DNA from 2 places in the Buttiauxella cochleicola genome. Region 1 is predicted to be linked to the other one. Evidence: predicted binding sites of a transcription regulator. Region 1 holds the regulator's gene; the other holds the start of a gene.
The links. The regulator PurR, encoded in region 1, represses purine synthesis genes. The targets are predictions, from matches to a motif close to CANGCAAACGTTTGCNTG.

Region 1 (4,582 bases):
AATAGTGCTCATTGCTTGCTTCCTCAAACCAAGTACTGGCATTAGTCTGCCATTGTAGCGATTGACGCCCTCTCCAGAAAACACCATTTTTTAAAGGGTTTTTCTGTCATACGCGATGGAGGGACAACATGTATTAAGAATAACACTTTTCCCGCCACTGAAAATCAGCAAATGACCCTATGCCTGATCAATAAATAGCCTTACAACCATTAGTTTGGTTAATTTTTTTGCGTCCGGTAACGAAACAGCAAGGCGAATAGTAAAAGGTTATTAACTTTATCGTGGTTAATAGATTAGAATCGGCGGGTTTCGCAAAATCATACACGGGCATGATGGTTTTTCTCATGCATTCATTTTCACCAGGGGATTGTCGAGTGGCGCGGATAACAAAAATTTCTATCACGCTCTGTGCTCTGCTATTTACCTTGCCGTATACACCATTGACGCAGGCGTCTGAGCACGCTCGTCCCGTGGCTGCGCAAAAAGCGCACGTTGTGAAAAGCACAACGAAGAGCACAGAAAAGAGCAGTAAGAGTAAAACCACCACCGCCAGCAAAAAAAGCACCACCTCAGTCAAAACAGCCAGCAAGAAAAAAGAAGCAACTGCCGCAAAAAGTAAAACTGCCAAAAATGCCAGCAGCGCTAAAACAAAGAATCTTGCAAAAAACTCCCGCAATAAAACCTCTAAGCTCGCAAAAGCTCAGCCTGTTACTTTCACCGAAAAATGCAGCAAGCCACGTAAAGGCCATAAAGCGCATTGTGTAAAAGTTAAATCAGAGCAGCCAACGACGATTGCTGCGGCGCATAAAGTCCGTGTGCAAAAAGCACAAAAAACGGCAATGAATAAATTGATGGGCCAGATTGGTAAACCGTATCGTTGGGGTGGCACCTCGCCGGTTACCGGTTTCGATTGTAGTGGTCTGGTTTACTACGCATACAAAGATTTAGTGAAGTTCCGTATTCCTCGTACCGCTAATGAGATGTATCACCTGCGTGATGCCTCATCTGTAGATCGTGGGGAATTGGAAACTGGCGATTTGGTCTTCTTCCGCACCCAAGGTCGAGGCACCGCTGACCATGTTGGCGTGTACGTGGGCAACGGTAAATTTATTCAGTCACCGCGTACCGGGCAGGATATCCAGATCACCTCATTGAGCGAAGACTACTGGCAGCGCCACTATGTCGGTGCCAAACGCGTTATGACCCCTAAAACCATTCGTTAAACGCTCTTATTAGAAAACCTGCACCTGCCCTTCCCTGGGCAGGTGAGTTCCCTCTTTTGCTTATCCTTTCAATTTGTTACCCTAAACCCGCACTAAAAGTGATGTTTAACAATAGATACCCAAATTAATTCGAGTTGCATCGCAGCCAACAAAGATGCGGCTCGAAGTATGAAGGGTAATAAGGAGTCAGCAATGTCGTTCGAACTACCTGCACTACCATATGCAAAAGATGCTTTAGCACCGCATATCTCCGCCGAAACTCTGGAATACCATTACGGTAAACACCATCAAACCTATGTCACTAACCTGAACAATCTGGTTAAGGGCACCGCGTTTGAAGGTAAAACTCTCGAAGAGATCGTTCGTACTTCCGAAGGTGGCGTGTTTAACAACGCAGCTCAGGTTTGGAACCACACCTTCTATTGGAATTGCCTGGCACCAAATGCAGGCGGTGAACCAACTGGGGAGCTTCTGGAAGCCATTAATAAGTCGTTTGGGAGCTTTGCTGAGTTTAAACAGCAGTTCACTGATGCGGCTATTAAAAACTTTGGCGCTGGCTGGACCTGGCTTGTCAAACAAGAAGATGGCGCTCTGGCGATTGTCTCTACCTCAAACGCGGGTACCCCATTAACAACAGCGGCAACACCGTTATTGACTGTGGATGTGTGGGAACATGCGTACTACATCGACTACCGCAATGCTCGTGCTGGCTATCTTGAGCATTTCTGGGCGTTGGTGAACTGGGAGTTTGTTGCTAAGAATCTGGCAGCATAAAACCAAAAAGATATGGGCCGCGATTGCGGCCCATTTTAATCAGAGCGATGTATCAATGCAGTACGGCGGTTAACGCGCCACACACAATCAGAGCCAAAACAACAACCGTGGTCATGATTGAAAATTTCAGATCGGTACTCATTAGCAAACTCCTTTTATTACCCTACAATCGGTGTGTCGGATTGATTTTCCCACAATCAGACATAAAAATCCCCCTGGTTTTAACCTGATATCGCTTTTCCCTCTTTCACTTTTCTCCAGGATAGGCCAAAATCCCACGCTAATTTGTTGCGTACCATCTATTCAACGCCCTCCTCCCGTTTTATGTCGCAATCCCGGCATACCTGCAACCTTAACGTTGCCTCAGGAGTTAGCGTACGCAAACGTTTAACACATTGGTTATCAGGGGTTTACGATATGGCCCGGAGTGAAATTTAATGGCGACAATCAAGGACGTAGCGAAGCTCGCAAACGTTTCCACTACAACCGTATCACATGTGATTAACAAGACCCGTTTTGTGGCGGAAGAAACACGCAATGCGGTCTGGGCAGCAATTAAACAATTGCATTATTCGCCTAGCGCCGTCGCACGTAGCTTGAAAGTTAATCACACCAAAACGATTGGTTTGCTAGCCACTTCTAGCGAAGCACCCTATTTTGCCGAGATAATCGAAGCTGTCGAAAATAGCTGCTTTGAAAAAGGCTACACCCTGATTTTGGGTAATGCGCACAATAATTTCGAAAAACAGCGCGCCTATTTATCCATGATGGCGCAAAAACGCGTCGATGGGCTGTTGGTGATGTGTTCTGAATACCCGGAATCATTACTGACTATGCTTGAAGAGTATCGTCACATCCCAATGGTTGTGATGGACTGGGGCGAAGCCCGCGCGGATTTCACCGACTCCGTTGTCGATAATGCCTTCCACGGTGGCTATCTGGCTGGCCGTTATTTGATTGAGCGTGGTCACCGCGAAATTGGTGCAATTCCCGGTCAAATGGAACGTAATACCGGTGGCGGCCGCCATGCTGGTTTTATGAAAGCGCTGGAAGAGGCTGGTATCGCTATTCCTGAGAACTGGATTGTGCAGGGTGACTTTGAACCTGAGTCAGGCTACCGCGCCATGCAGCAGATAATTGGGCAGTCCCATCGCCCTACCGCGATATTCTGCGGCGGTGACATTATGGCGATGGGCGCAATTTGTGCTGCTGATGAAATGGGTTTACGCGTGCCGCAAGATATTTCCATTATCGGCTACGACAACGTGCGTAACGCGCGTTACTTCTCACCGGCATTGACCACCATTCATCAGCCGAAGGATTCACTGGGTGAAACAGCATTCAATATGCTGCTGGATAGAATCGTCAATAAACGCGAAGAGTCGCAGTCGATTGAAGTACATCCACGCTTAATTGAACGCCGTTCAGTGGCAGATGGTCCATTCCGCGATTATCGTCGCTAAAAACAGTCAATGGAGCCTGCCTAAGCAGGCTCCTGCAACCACTCCTGATTCATCGTCTCACTATCCCCCAAATACTCCAACAACCAGGCCAAAGCTGGCGAAGCATCATTTTGCCGCCATGTCAGGCAACATGCCGCGTCCGGGAATGGGTTATCGAGCGTCAGCTCACTCCACTGCCCCGAAGCTAACCACGGCTTTGCTATATGCAGCGGCACCATACCAATACATAAACCCGCGCTAAGACAATCAGAGCCAGATTCCCAGTCTGGAACCACAACTCGACGCTGATTATCCAAAAGCCAGGTAATGCGCTTCGGTAGCGAGCGGGAAGTATCTTCCAGTACTAACGACGGCCAGGCCCGTAGATCATCATCACTTAAGGTTCCGCCCTGCTGTGCCAGCGGGTGATTTGATGACACCACACAGCGCCAACTCAACGTCCCCATATCGCGGAACGCATAACGCCCCCCGACGGGAATAGCTTGTGTCGCACCAATCGCGACTTCAACTCGCCCATCAGCCAGCGCATCCCACACGCCGTTAAACACTTCCTGGAAGATACGCAGTTCGATATCCGGAAAATGACGATAAAAATCCAACACTAACTGACGTGTTCGTTCAGGTTTAACGATGTTATCGACTGCAATCGCCAGGTGCCCGCGCCATCCATTTGCGATCTGTTGACACTGCTGCCGTGTCGTCATCATTTTTTTGATAACAGAACGGCCTTCTTTCAGGAAAAAGACGCCAGCGGGGGTTAATTCAACATCACGATGGCGACGTTCGAATAACGGAACCGCTAACCAATCTTCCAGTTGCCGTACCGTATAGCTGATAGCTGACGGAACGCGGTGCAACTCTTGTGCTGCACCACTGAAGCTGCCATTGCGCGCTACCGCATCTATCACTTCCAGCGAATATTCTGACCACATTTCTCTGCTCACAAATTTTTTGAACGCAACCTACAAATATTAGCGTTTCACAAGCCTATTTGCACTCCGTACACTCTTGCAGCGATCAACCTGCAAGATAAAACAAGAGAAAATTATGCAACCATCAAAAGGATTTCTTATCTGGCTGGCTGGATTAAGTGTTCTGGGCTTCCTTGCCACAGACATGTAT
Region 2 (4,582 bases), on a different contig from region 1:
AATTAAACAGCTGCGCGCAACCACCCTGGTTTGCCAGACGGATATAAGTTTCCACCGCCAACTCGCTGCGCAGCACACCAGAATCTGGCTCAAACAAGCCAAGATAGTTTTCAGGAACGGTAATTTGCGGCCAGCGTGTCATCACTTGTTCAGCCGTCAGCGTTTCAAGCGGTAGTGACCAGGTTTGCGCACTGCTTTGCACCGTTGATATAAATGCTGAATCCTCAGGGCCGAGGTTAATCACACCAGTGCGATGAAAGACTTTCTCACCGCTGATTTCCTGCAACGCATCCCATAAAGTCTGAGCGCGTAACACCAGCGGGACATATTTTTCCCCTTCGCCATAAGCGTGGCGCATCAGGCGAGTATCACCATGATGGCTACCTTGCTGGTGGGGAGGGTGGTTGCTGTCGATCATAAGCACGTTTAAGCCGGAGTGAGTGGCATAGCATCCGGCGGCTGCGCCAACGGAACCACTACCGACGATGATAAGGTCATAATGCATGATGCTTTTCTCTTCTCTCTGGCAAAAAGTATATAGCAGGTTAATTAATTCTCGACCGACTGGCAATTGAGCGAAACCTGAATAATAAAAAAGGCACCTCTACGGTGCCTTGCGTTATTTGAGCAGCATCGACAATCAATGCTTACGATAATCGTTTACCTGGTAATCACTAGATTCAATCTTAGCAATCCCGGCTTCTAAAATAGAAATAAATTGCCGGGCAACATCCGTGGTCAGCCATAAAGTTTGACCGATTTCAGTTTCGTCGTGCTTTTGCGTATTCGAGGTCAGGTAGTGCAGGCGAAGCATCAGCGCATCGTAGCTATCAACGGTGCTGATGTCCCATCCGATAAGGGGATGGGTCTGGATAACATCACTATTTTTTTCCATCATAACCCCTTTTATACGTGTGTTTGAGACAACGGTTCGTGAGGTTTAATGCTTGTTTAATGTGAAGCCAGTTAAGTATATCAATGATTAAGCTAATTCGACGGAGAAATAAATACCCTGCAACACTTTTTTTACAATAAAGCGCTTAATTGCACAATAAACCGGCATGATATTCTTTATTGAATCAGATGATTCTGGGTAACGTATAAGAAGGGAAATTATTTAAATGAGTAAATTTCATACAATTAAAAAAACCGGATGGCGACACCCGGTATAAAGATAACAACGAGGGAATTTTTACCTGAAATGAACGGCGAATTGATCTAAAGCCAGCCCATTCCCATTATGTTTTTTAATCCGCAGCAAACCAGTCGTCAGCGCTTTCCCAGGTCTCTTGCAATATTTCGCTAATGCGATCGCGGTCTTCTTTGGTAGCCCCTAAAACCGACAGGTTATTTGCAGCGGCATAACGTACCTGAACGTGGTTAACGTTTTCAGGATAGTGTTGAGTAATACGGCGTGAAAGTTCATTGGCAAGCGCATCAATAGCGCCTGGTGGCAGAGATGTAGTTTTGGCAATAGTGACTTCAATACGCATAACAGCCCCCTATATAATATACTGGATATTTATACAGTCATATTGCCAGTGATGCAACAGGGGGCGATAAAAATTATGCTTTAACTGACCAGGCTACTTTCTCACCGGCCAGGAATGGCACGATGCTGTCATCGGATGTTTCGATGGTTTCTGGCATTTCAACCGGCGTGCGAACCAGTTCGATAGTCTCTTCGTTAACAGGTAAACCGTAGAAACGCGGGCCATTGAGGGATGTGAACGCTTCGAAGTGCTGCATTGCATTCATCTCTTCAAATACCGTCGCGTAAGCACCCAAAGCCGAAGGGGCGTTAAAGCAGCCAGCACAACCACAACTTGCTTCTTTACGATGACGTGCGTGTGGTGCGGAGTCAGTCCCCAGGAACACACGGTCGCATCCGCTTGCTACCAGCGCGCGTAACGCTTCCTGATGCACGCTGCGTTTTAAAATAGGCAGGCAATACAGATGAGGGCGAACGCCGCCAACCAGCATGTGGTTGCGGTTAAACATCAGGTGTTGCGGGGTAATAGTTGCACCTAACAGGGAATTGCCTTCCTTCACATACTGTGCGGCGTCTTTGGTGGTGATATGTTCAAATACCACTTTTAGTTCCGGCAGTTGCTTACGCAGCGGTTCCATCACAGTTTCGATAAAGCGTGCTTCACGGTCAAAAATATCAATGTCAGCGTGAGTTACTTCACCGTGAATCAGCAGCGGCATACCGATTTTCTGCATGCGCTCAAGTACTGGCAAAATCGCAGCAGTGCTGGTGACACCATGGCTTGAGTTAGTTGTCGCATTTGCCGGGTACAGTTTTGCCGCAGTAAACACACCTTCGTTAAACCCACGTTCAACTTCGTTCGGGTCCAGAGAGTCAGTCAGGTAGCAGGTCATTAAAGGCTCAAAACTATGCCCTTGCGGTACGGCGTCGAGAATACGCTGGCGATAAGCGATGGCAGCTTCAACCGTTGTCACTGGCGGCGCCAGGTTTGGCATCACAATCGCGCGACCATAAATTTCGCTGGTATAAGGCACAACCGTTTTTAGCATATCACCATCACGAAGGTGAACATGCCAGTCGTCTGGGCGGCGAATTTTTAATACCTGAGGTAATACGGTCATGAAAGTGCTCCGGCGTAGGAAGGAAATAACGATGATTTATGCCGGGCACAAAGGATAAGCGCAAACGTTTAGCTTTGCACCATTTTCGTTGAGATTTTCTTGGGGAGGATGTGCCTCCCCTGTGTTTGAGGGCTTACTCGGTGAACGGGATAATGATTTCGCCTGGCTTGACCTCAATCCCTTTGGCATATTTCTTCGCCAGTTTTTCGCCTGCACTGTTATCTTCACTCAACACGTAAGCTGGCTGTTGGTTGAAGTAATTGCGTAGCGACTGATTGAGATAGGGAATCAGTGTCTGGACAATCGTCTGCATTTTCTCAGGCTCGACGGTTGCCTCTACCACTTCCATTTCTTGCAAATAGATAGCACCTTGCTCTTTATTAAAGGTTGGCAGGGCTTTGAGTTTAAGTTTGATATTAGCTTTTTGATTGCCGAACAAAGATGTCATATCCAGTTTGGCATCACCAGTCAGGGTGATTTTGTTTGGTTCTTCTCGGCCAATCGCACTGGCTAAATTAGTTAAGACAATGTGGGCATCGGCAACGCCTGGCAGGCCAATGTCTTTAGAGAAATTATTCCGTTTATGCAGCGCCTGGTTGATTTCCTGTTCGCTGACGGTGTATTGCGTTAGCTGGTTACAACCCACCACTAATCCGCTGAGCATCAAGGCTGCGGCTAATACTATTTTTTTCATGGATATCCTTAACATGCTGCATCGGTCACAGATCCTGACATAAAGCATCATGATGTACCAGTGCCGGGCGTGCTACAGGAAAAGGCTTAATTTTTTATTAGACACAATGAGTTTCTTAATCATGAGATAAAGGCGGGTTAACTTACCCGCCTTAGAACCATTAACAATCTTTAAATAGCGTGGGATGACAGCAGGTTAATTTGAGTCTGTTTGGCCATATTATCGCGGTATGCCGCAACACGACTCGGCCACTCAATTCCGGCAACCAGCGTCAGGTTACGCAGCAGCGGGAAGAGGTGGATATCGTCATCGGACAACTCACCGTTGACGGCATTGGGCTGCACGATAAGTTTATCGAGCTTGCGTAAGTCGTCGCTGATTTTTTTGGTCAGACCCGGTGAATGCGTCAGATGGTCGGCAAAAGAACCGATCATTGCCTCTTTTTTCTGTGTGAAGTAAGCACGGGCAGCAGGCGTGGCAAACTCATCAAAAGGCGCTTTCGCAATACGCGGCAATAACAGGTGTTGGACATAGCTATTGACGTGACGCAACCAGTCACTGATGGCCGAATTAGCAGCGCCGGTCAAAAGTGGTTCACCATCAAGTTTGTCGACGTAGTGCACGATATCCATGCTTTCAGGCAGGTAGCGACTGTCATCTTTTTGCAGGATTGGCGCCATTTTCTTGCCAATCATTTTCGTCGGGGTTACTTCATCGTCGTTTAGCAAGACGACCAGCTCAACGGGGATATTCTTTAAGCCAAAAATCATGCGTGCTTTAAGGCAGAAAGGGCAGTGATCGTAAATATAAAGCTTCACGTTACTCCTCCATATCAATCGTCAGGAAAAATCCGTCAATTTTTGAGTATGGAGGAGAATACCAGGGGCTGCAAACTAGCTGCCGGGCTCAAGCATAGAGGGGTCTATCGGTTTCGGGCTAAATTGCCACCATAATGCGATAAGCGTGATGAAACCTATAATCCCTAACATCAGCCACGGAAGTTCCGGCTGGTTGATGCTTTTCCCGGCATCAAATAACCAACCGCCACCGGCGTAACCAAATGCGCCGCCAATCGCCAGACCCAGTCGGCTAAAGCCCATGTAACTGCCGCGAGCGCGGGAATCGGCAAGTGATGCGCCCAGCGTTTCACGGGCAGGTTCCGCAATGATTGAACCAACATAAAACACGCAAATTAGAGTGAACAGTTGTTGGAGGTTGTTAGCCAATCCCATCGGTAACATGGCGAGGGACATCAGGAATAAACCCGCCATCAGG

Region 2: the regulator PurR is predicted to act here: its motif matches at 2,671-2,688, upstream of pyrC (dihydroorotase).

The regions. Positions count from the first base shown of each region.
Region 1 is NZ_JAJSOU010000001.1:180,748-185,329, reverse strand. It holds gene LVQ79_RS00815 (Grx4 family monothiol glutaredoxin) at 1-12, opposite strand, end outside; gene LVQ79_RS00810 (C40 family peptidase) at 375-1,223, shown strand; gene sodB (superoxide dismutase [Fe]) at 1,416-1,997, shown strand; gene cydH (cytochrome bd-I oxidase subunit CydH) at 2,050-2,139, opposite strand; gene purR (HTH-type transcriptional repressor PurR) at 2,435-3,460, shown strand; gene punR (DNA-binding transcriptional activator PunR) at 3,481-4,392, opposite strand; gene punC (purine nucleoside transporter PunC) at 4,508-4,582, shown strand, end outside.
Region 2 is NZ_JAJSOU010000010.1:152,250-156,831, reverse strand. It holds gene solA (N-methyl-L-tryptophan oxidase) at 1-505, opposite strand, end outside; gene bssS (biofilm formation regulator BssS) at 641-895, opposite strand; gene dinI (DNA damage-inducible protein I) at 1,248-1,493, opposite strand; gene pyrC (dihydroorotase) at 1,567-2,613, opposite strand; gene LVQ79_RS14945 (lipoprotein) at 2,747-3,307, opposite strand; gene grxB (glutaredoxin 2) at 3,478-4,125, opposite strand; gene mdtH (multidrug efflux MFS transporter MdtH) at 4,201-4,582, opposite strand, start outside.